2 linked regions of the Phragmitibacter flavus genome follow. The protein of the gene in region 1 binds, or shares a complex with, the protein of each later gene. Links are inferred from orthologs where the notes say so. Each region holds a gene or a part of one and is shown in the gene's direction. Other genes may lie near its edges.

Region 1 (4,190 bases):
GTCTTGCCGTTCATTTCTCCAACACGAAAGTGTATGCCCAGATCATCAATGATGACGAGAGCCGCACCATCGTTGCTGCATCGACCGCCGAGAAATCCCTCGCTGGCGTTCACGCCAACATCGCCAACGCCGTCAAGGTGGGTGAAGCGATTGCCGAGCGCGCCCTTGCCGCCAACATCACCAACGTCGTGTTTGATCGCGGCGGTTTCTTCTACACCGGCAAAGTCAAAGCACTTGCCGACGCCGCCCGCGCCAAGGGTCTTCAGTTTTAATATCAATCATTACCGTCATGGCTTACAACAACAGGAGACAAGACAACGCCAATCCGGCAGAAGATAATGGCATGACCGAAAAGGTCGTGTTCATCAACCGCTGCGCCAAGGTCGTCAAAGGTGGACGTCGTTTCAGCTTCAGCGCGCTCGTCGTCGCTGGTGACCAAAAAGGCAAAGTGGGCTTCGGATTTGGCAAGGCCAACGAAGTTTCCGACGCCATCAAGAAAGCCAGCGAATCTTCCCGCAAGGATCTGGTTACCGTCAACCTCCTGAACGCCACCATTCCTCACGAAGTGACCGGCGAACATGGTGGTGGACGCGTCCTCCTCAAGCCCGCCAGCCCGGGCACCGGCATCATCGCTGGTGGTGGAGTTCGTGCCGTTTGTGAAGCAGCAGGCGTCAAAGACGTTCTCGCCAAATCCCTCGGCTCCAGCAACCACGCCAACGTCGTCAAGGCCACCCTTGCCGCCCTCACCTCCCTTCGCCTCCCTGATGAGATCTTCACCATGCGCGGCAAGAAACTGGCTGAGAAAAAGGCCCTCTAATCCAAGTTAAAATCAACCTTCTGCTCCCGTTCCGAACTCATGAGCCTTCGTCTTCATAATCTCAAAACCGCCAAGGGCTCCAAGCATCGTCGCAAACGCGTCGGTTGCGGCGAAAGCTCCGGCCATGGTAAAACCTCCGGTCGTGGTCACAAAGGCCAGAAAGCCCGTTCCGGCAGCGCCATCCGTCCAGGCTTTGAAGGTGGCCAGATGCCCTTGCATCGTCGTCTTCCCAAAAAGGGTTTCAACAACACCCAGTTCCAAGACACCATCGCTACGGTCAATGTGCGTGACCTCATCCGTTTTGAAGACGGTGCCACGGTCAACGAGCAGACTTTGCGCGAGTGCGGTCTGGTTCGTGGCGAAATCGACGCCATCAAACTTCTTGGCAATGGCGACCTCACGCTCAAACTCAACATTGAAGTTGATAAGATCAGCGCGAGCGCCAAGGAAAAAGTCGAGAAAGCCGGCGGAACGGTGACGCTAAAAGCGTGATAGTCCTCCGTTGTTGCTTTTAATGTTCTTTCCAAGCGGCTCAGACTTGTCCTGAGTCGCTTGCTGTTTATATACCGCTTCCCATCATGATTTCCGCCTTCGTCAACATCTTCAAAATCCCTGAACTGCGTCAGCGTATCTTTTTCACCCTGGCCATGGTGGTCATCGTGCGGATTGGCTACGCCATTACCCTTCCGGGTGTGAACCCCGATGTGCTTCAAGCATGGATCGATTCCCGGGCGGATGGTTCTGAAGATCCTTTTGAAGCAGCAACCGCTCTTCTCAACATCTTCACCGGTGGTGGTTTGCAGAACTGTGCGATCTTCGCCTTGGGCATCATGCCTTACATCAGCGCCAGCATCATGATGCAGCTGTTGACGGCGGTGGTTCCAAGCATCAGCAAACTTTCGCGTGAAGACGGTGGACGTCAGAAGATCAACCAATGGACCCGTTTTGTGACGGTGGCCTTGTGTCTTCTGCAAGGTTACCTGCTGGCACGTTCTCTGGAGAATCCAGGACAGAACATCTTCCTTCCTGGTCTTGAGGAGATCATCAAAACCCACGGCCCGCTGGTGCCCGGTTTTGGTTTGGGATTCATGATCAGTGCGGTGCTGACGATGACCGCAGGCAGCATGTTCATCATGTGGCTGGGTGAGCAAATCACCGAACGCGGGATTGGTAACGGGATTTCGTTGATGATCTGTATCAACATCGTGGCTGAACTGCCCGGTGCTTTGGTGCAGGTGTGGAAAGTCTATATCGGCAAACCCGGTGCCGGTGCAATGGAAGCGCTGACCCTTCTCGGGTTGTTGCTTCTCATGATTGCCGTCATCGCTGCGATCATCTCCCTGACCCAGGCACAACGCCGCATCGCCATTCAATACGCCAAGCGCATTGTGGGTCGCAAAATGTATGGTGGCCAGACCCAATACATGCCGTTGAAGGTGAACTATGCCGGCGTCATGCCGATCATTTTCGCCCAAGCGATCCTGATGTTCCCTGCGCAGATTATCGGTTTCATGTTCCCACAGCATCAACAAGTGCAGCAGTGGGCGCAGTGGCTGACCTCAGGTCCTCCTTATGTGATCATTTCGGCCGCATTGATCTTCTTCTTTAGTTATTTTTGGGTGGCCACCATGTTCCAACCCAACCAAATCGCTGAAGACTTGAAAAAGAGCGGTGGTTACATTCCTGGCAAGCAGCCTGGTAAAGCCACGGCGCAATTCCTCGACTTCACCATGAGCCGCCTCACTTTTGCTGGCGCGAGCTTCCTGACTTTGATTTATGTCTTCCCGATTCTGTTGCAGAAACAACTGAACCTCAACTTCACCGTTTCTCAGTTCTTCGGCGGCACCAGCATTCTCATCTTGGTGGGCGTGGTGCTCGACATGATGCGCCAGGTGGAAACCCATTTGTTGCAACGTCACTACGACGGTTTCCTCCGCAAGGGCAAGATTCGTGGTCGTTTTGATCGTCCGCAATCGGGTTCACATGCTGCGAATCCCAAATTGGTGGTGACCTTGTGGACGGTGATTGCCATCATTGCCCTGATCGGTGTCTCCTTTGCCATCTTCCACGGCCAATAAGTTAAGCAAGACCAAGACATTAGATTGAAATGGCTTTTGCTTTTGACCGGATACCAACCCGCCACGGCCCTGCTCTTGATGGGTTGCGCCGTGCGGCAGGTCTTGCAAGAGACATTCTGCTGAAAGCCGCTGCCATGGTGCAGCCGGGGATTACCACCGGAGAGGTGGACCGGTTTGTCGCGGCTGAGATCAAGGCGAATGGGGCTACGAGTGCTTTCCTGAACTATCGCAGTGGCAAGTCTCGTCCGTTTCCCGGACATATCTGCATCGGCATCAATGAAGAGGTCGTGCATGGCATCGGCAGCAAGCGGGTCATCCAGGCGGGAGATATCGTCAAACTCGATGTGGGCATCTACAAGGATGGCTGGGTGGGGGACAATGCGCTTACCGTTCCAGTTGCGCCGATTGATCCTGATGTGCAACGGTTGCTTGCTGCGACAGAAGATGCATTGGAGATCGCAGTCGACTGGGCACGCGACGGCATGATGCTCGGTGACCTTTGTCATTCTGTGGAAAACTACGTGCGTCGTTTTGATCTGACCGTCGTGCGTGAGTTTGTCGGACATGGGGTGGGGCGCAAACTCCACGAGGAGCCGCAGGTCCCGAATTACGGAGTTAAAGGTGCAAAACCCCGGTTGCGCGAGGGGATGACTTTGGCGATTGAGCCGATGATCAATCTTGGCACCGAAGCGACGGAGATTCTCAGCGATGGTTGGACCGTGGTAACCATGGATCGCAAAGCAAGTGCGCACTATGAACACATGGTCCTGATCACCAAAGGCGAGCCGGAAGTGCTGACCGCACGTCCGCGCATGAATGCGCCATTGACCCAGCCGCTGGATCGCAGCGTGGCCTGACGGTTCTTGTTAGGGCCTTTTTGCAGGGCTCTCGTCCGACCAGGTCTTGGAGGTCAAAATGAACGGCAACTTCTGGAAAAATTTGTCGACAATTGTTGGGGGTTTATGTCTTGCCAATGGTTCATGATCAATGGTTTAGTAGGGAATGATTATCGGCGTTCCAAAAGAGATGAAGGCGCAGGAGAACCGGGTCGGACTGCTTCCGAGCGCAGCCTGGCAGTTGATCAATCGGGGACATGAGGTGGTGGTGGAGGCGGGAGCCGGAGAGGGTTCGGGCTTTCCGGATTCCGAATACGCGGATGCCGGGGCACAAATTGTGGTGACCCATCAGGAGGTGTTTGGGCGGGCGGACATGATTGTGAAGGTGAAGGAGCCGCTGCCGAAGGAGATTCCCTTGTTAAAGCCAGGACAAATTTTGTTCACCTATTTGCATCTGGC
Region 2 (5,078 bases), on another replicon or contig:
ACTCAGTCGTCCTGACCCCCGAACACCCGCGCCGCTCGAACCGTGAATACGTTATTGACCCGCTCACTGGCCTGCGGGTGACCAAAGCACGCGAGCAAACTGAACCTGTCACCAGTGAGATGATCAAAGCACTGCTGGAGGATTACCCGTGAATTGGCTCCTCGACGTCAATGTTCTCGTTGCACTCGCCCATCAAGGACACGCCGAGCACCAGCGTGTCATCCGCTGGTTTGCCGTTGAAGTCGGCTCTGATTCAAAAATAGCCACTTGTGCGATCAGTGAACTGGGATTCGTCCGCGTCAGTGTTCAGGCAGGCTTCGAGAACGACGTGCCTGGAGCGGTGGAAACGCTTGAGGGACTGAAAAAAACTAGCCGAGTTCCTTTCGAGCTGGTTACGGATGGCATCGGTGCCAAAAAGTTACCCTCTTATGTATTGGGTCCCAAGCAAATCACCGATGGACACCTTTTAGAGCTAGCGAAGGCTAAATCCATACAACTGGCCACGCTCGATAAAAACATACCCGGTGCGTATGTGATTCCATAAGCCGATTCAGCCCATAAACTGAACCGTTGCGCAAAACGTAATTCCATACCATAGTCACCGCCCGTTTCAGAAAAGCCCCTTTCCGTCTCACGCACGCCACTCATGGTCAAACCGCCAACACTCATCCTACTGCTCTCCTACGGCATCTTTTTTGCCGCTTGGGATGCACAGGCTGCAACCGCCCTCTCGCTCAGCGGTTTGCGGGCGGACTTCCATGCCAGCGTCGATGATCGCCATCGCGAGGAACCCGGCAGCATCTCCATCTCCGATCACGCGACCACCCACGCGTCTTCCACCTCCCGGCGTGGTTTTGCCCGCAACGCAGCCTATTCCATCGCCCAGTCGCTGCGCTCCCTTTTCCAACAAAACCTCTTCGCCCCCCCGACTCCCTCCCAGACTGGCACGATCAGCCTCCCTCAAGGCGCCTCCCATCTTCAAGTGCTCTGGGGCCAACCCGGCTTCCACGACCTTGAACGCCGGCCAAACGCCCCGAGCGCACGCCCCCTCCCAGCGCAGTCGACCACCGACCTGCCGTCATTTCTCCTCACCGCCTCCAGCGCCTTGCGCTTCCAGCATCGCCTGCGAATCGCCTGAGCCAAACTGGCTCCCTGCCTCGTTGCGCACCCGGCCAAGCAAAAAAGATCGTCGTCGCTTCACATTGAAGCCGCCCGCTTGTCCCATTCACTCAGCGAACACGCACAGCCCTCCACTCCAGTGGCCATCCGCCCTGCCCGTTCCGTTCTTCACCTCTTCGTTTCACCCACCCTTTTCCCCGCAACTCACGTCTTATGTTCGATTGGATCATCCGCAAAATCATTGGCTCAAAAAACCAGCGCGCCGTCAAAAAACTCTGGCCCATCGTCAGCATCATCAACGGACACGAAGCCAAACTTCAGGAACTCTCCGAAGAAGCCCTCCGCGAACGCACCAAAGCCTGGCAGGATCGCTTCAGCGCTTTCCATGAACCCCAGTTTCTCGGCGGTGTCTGGCTCCGACTCGCCGAAGACAAGCAAGTCGATGAATGCCTCCGTGTTCTCGATGACAAGTTCACCCGCCTGAAGGAATTTTTCCCCGCCCTCGACCAAACCCTCGTCGCCGAATCCTCCTGGACCAGCGAACCCCTCGACCAAAAGAAAGACCGCATCACCCGCGCCCAGGCCGCCTACGAGGCCATCGCCCCCAAATTTACCAAAATCGAACAGGACATCCTCGCCGACATCCTCCCCGAAGTTTTCGCCGTCGTCAAAAACGCCGCCCGCCGCCTCTGCGGTCGCGAAGTCCTCGTCTGCGACCAGCCCCTCAAATGGGAAATGGTCCACTTCGATGTCCAGCTCATCGGCGGCACCGCCCTGCATCGCGGCATGATCGCCGAAATGGCCACTGGTGAAGGAAAAACTCTCGTCGGCACCCTCCCCGTCTTCCTCAACGCCCTCACTGGTCGCGGCGTTCACGTCGTCACCGTCAACGACTACCTCGCACGACGCGACTCTGAATGGATGGGCACCCTCTACAAATTCCTCGGCCTCACCGTCGGCTGCCTGCAAAACGATCAGCCCCCTGAAATCCGCCGCGGCCAATATGCCTGCGACATCACCTACGGCACCAACAGCGAGTTCGGCTTCGACTACCTCCGCGACAACGGCATGGCCCGCAGCAAGGAACACCAAGTTCAGCGCGGCCACTACTTCGCCATCATCGATGAAGTCGACTCCGTCCTCATCGACGAAGCCCGCACGCCGTTGATCATCAGCGGACCCGTCGCCTCCAGCACCCACCAGTTCGACCGCTACAAACCGCTCGTCGAACAGCTCGTGCGCCGTCAAAACGCCCTCTGCAACAACCTCATCACCGAAGCCAACAAGCACTTCGAAGCCGGTGAACTAGACCTTGCAGGCACCAAGCTCCTCCAGGTCCGACTCGGTCATCCCAAGAACCGCGGTTTCATGCGCGCCATGGAAGACCACGAAAAACGCAAGGCCATGCAGAAAACCGAGCTGTCTTTCTATCAGGACACTCAGAAAACCGCCCTCTTCGCCCTCAAGGAAGATCTTTACTACGTCATCGACGAAAAAACCCACGACGCCGATCTCAGTGAACTTGGCCGCCAGTATCTGAACCCTGACGATCCAGACGCCTTCGTCCTCCCCGACCTTGCCAGCCACTACGCCACCATCGACACCGACACGTCCCTCAACGACGCCCAAAAACAGGCCAAGAAAGACGAGCTTCAGGCCAAACTCGACACCCAGGGCCAGCGCATTCACAGCATCAACCAGCTCCTCCGCGCCTACTGCCTTTACGAAAAAGACGTCGAATACGTCGTCCGCGAAAACAAGGTGGTCATCGTCGATGAAAACACCGGTCGTGAAATGCCCGGTCGCCGTTGGTCCGACGGACTCCACCAGGCCGTCGAAGCCAAGGAAGGCGTGCATATCGATCAAGAGACCCAAACTCTCGCCACCATCACCATCCAAAACTACTTCCGCCTTTATCAAAAATTGGGCGGCATGACCGGCACCGCCGAAACCGACGCCGCCGAGTTCCACGACATCTACGGCCTCGACGTCCTCAGCATCCCCACCAACCGTCCGGTCAAGCGCATCGACCAAAACGACAACATCTTCAAAACCCGCCGTGAGAAATACCAGGCCGTCTTGAAACTCATCACCGAGCGTCACGCCCTCGGCCAGCCGATGCTCATCGGCACCGCCAGCGTCGACACTTCGGAGACCGTTTCCCGACTCCTCAAACTCCAGAAAATCCCCCACGCCGTCCTCAACGCCAAATACCATCGTCAAGAAGCCGAAATCGTCGCCCGCGCGGGCCAAAAGGGTGCCGTCACCGTCTCCACCAACATGGCAGGCCGCGGCACCGACATCAAACTCGGCGCAGGCGTTGCCGACCTCGGTGGTCTCTTCGTTCTCGGCACCGAACGCCACGAATCCCGTCGCGTCGACCGCCAGCTGCGCGGACGTTGCGCCCGTCAAGGCGACCCCGGCGAAAGTAAATTCTTCATCAGCTTCGAAGACGACCTCATGCGCAACTTCGGCGCTGCCGAACGCATGACCAAAATCATGGAACGTTTCGGCATGGAAGAGGGCCAGGAACTCGAACATCCCTGGCTCAACCGCTCCGTCGAAACCGCCCAGAAACGCGTCGAACAACGCAACTACCTCAGCCGCAAACACGTCCTCGAATACGACGACGTCATGAACCAGCAACGCGAGGTCGTCTACACCTTCCGCAACGAAGTCCTCGACAGCCCCGACCCACGCCTCATCCTTGACGAAGTCGTCGAAAAAACGCTCCCCGACCGCGTCGAAGAGTTCATGCCCCGTCAAGGCGGCGATGACGTCGAAGCCAACCATCAAGCGCTTCTCAACTGGCTCAACACCACCTTCCCCCTTGGCCTCACCGCCCAGGAAGCCGCCTTCGAAACCCGCGACTTCGACGCCAACGTCGCGTTCATCCTCGAACGCATCAAACGCGCCTACGACCTCAAAACCACCGGCGTTCTTCCCCAACTTCTCCAGGAAAGCGAGCGCATCATTCTCCTCGAAGCCATCGACGACCTCTGGCAGCAACATTTGTATGCCATCGACGGTCTGCGTGAAGGCATTCGTCTGCGTTCCTACGCCGAGAAAAACCCCTTGGTGGAATACAAAAAAGAAGCCTTCGCCATGTTCGAAGAGCTGATGGCCAACATCCACGGCAAAGTCCTCACCAACCTGTTCAGCAGCCACCAGCGTCTGCACATGTTCATGGAGCACATCCGTCAGAGCATGCTAAACGCCCGCCAGACCAGCGCCGAAAACCCCGGTCAGCCCCCGACCACGCGTCCCGCCGCCGTCGCCGAAAACCGCGAAGAGCCCAAACCCGCCGACGAAGGCCCACGCATCACCATTCCTTTGAAGCGCGAAGTTCAAAAGGTTGGCCGCAACGACCTCTGCCCCTGTGGCAGCGGCAAAAAATACAAATCCTGCTGCGGCCGCAACGCCTAAAAAACGTGACACAGGCTTTCAGCCTGTGGGTGGGACAGGCATTCTGCCTGTCCCGTCGGGTGCCGTAGTAACACGGACTTCCAGTCGGTGCGTATGACAGACATCCTGTCTGTCTTCCCGGTCGCGCGCCTCCAAATCCCAAACCCACTCACCAAAACTTGGACTGCGGTGGCAAGTGCTAGGACGCGACACCGCTTTCGCCACGTCCACCACTCACACCCCGCCCCATAAATCCTCCCAACCCCATCTCCAATCCAAAGCGGCGATGATCGCCGCACTCCAAAATCCCCAACAACCCTCTCGACAACCTCCCCCAATTTCTCCTAGAATCGGGAAAACAAACACCATGCCCATGACTGAACTCCTCGTATACGCTCCCGGACTTCGCGACGATGACAAGCTGATGCAGCTCAGTCACCAAATGGACATGCTATCCGCCCGCTACAAAGTCGACGCCCCGCATGACATGGTTTATTTCGAGATCGACGAACCCGAAAAAGCCAACCTCCGTCAATTCAACGACCTCTTCGAAA

Evidence for each region.
Region 2: the proteins of secY (region 1) and secA are in contact, whole or in part, in a crystal structure (PDB 3DIN), measured with the Thermotoga maritima proteins. The link is inferred for Phragmitibacter flavus from one-to-one orthologs. Residues at the interface, in WP_004081795.1 of Thermotoga maritima: Glu108, Gly109, Glu110, Glu111, Ala236, Glu237, Arg238, Arg239, Ile240, Thr241, Ile242, Gln243, Tyr244, Ala245, Arg246, Arg247, Val248, Thr249, Gly250, Arg251, Arg252, Val253, Tyr254, Gly256, Ala257, Ser258, Thr259, Tyr260, Leu261, Pro262; in WP_004082002.1 of Thermotoga maritima: Glu261, Ala262, Arg263, Lys300, Ala301, Arg302, Thr303, Ile304, Ile305, Leu323, Tyr324, Asp325, Pro326, Val329, Ser330, Tyr333, Ile336, Lys340, Phe345, Val349, Glu363, Phe364, Tyr374, Ser375, Gly376, Gly377, Glu393, Ile395, Thr482, Ser483.

What each region holds. Positions count from the first base shown.
Region 1 is NZ_VAUV01000015.1:22,547-26,736, forward strand. What follows is about bases 770-3,645. They hold secY (preprotein translocase subunit SecY), read left to right. Parts: upstream 770-1,395; coding sequence 1,396-2,895; downstream 2,896-3,645. Other genes in these bases: rpsE (30S ribosomal protein S5), read left to right, coding at 770-817; rplO (50S ribosomal protein L15), read left to right, coding at 857-1,309; map (type I methionyl aminopeptidase), read left to right, coding at 2,925-3,645. Also shown: rplR (50S ribosomal protein L18), read left to right, coding at 1-272; more of rpsE, read left to right, coding at 290-769; more of map, read left to right, coding at 3,646-3,752; ald (alanine dehydrogenase), read left to right, coding at 3,898-4,190. UniProt on the Escherichia coli protein: The central subunit of the protein translocation channel SecYEG. Consists of two halves formed by TMs 1-5 and 6-10.
Region 2 is NZ_VAUV01000012.1:94,119-99,196, reverse strand. What follows is about bases 982-4,745. They hold secA (preprotein translocase subunit SecA), read left to right. Parts: upstream 982-1,332; coding sequence 1,333-4,545; downstream 4,546-4,745. Other genes in these bases: FEM03_RS16725 (hypothetical protein), read left to right, coding at 982-1,138. In the rest of the region: FEM03_RS16735 (AbrB/MazE/SpoVT family DNA-binding domain-containing protein), read left to right, coding at 1-152; FEM03_RS16730 (PIN domain-containing protein), read left to right, coding at 149-544; more of FEM03_RS16725, read left to right, coding at 647-981; FEM03_RS16715 (hypothetical protein), read left to right, coding at 4,892-5,078. UniProt on the Escherichia coli protein: Required for protein export, interacts with the SecYEG preprotein conducting channel.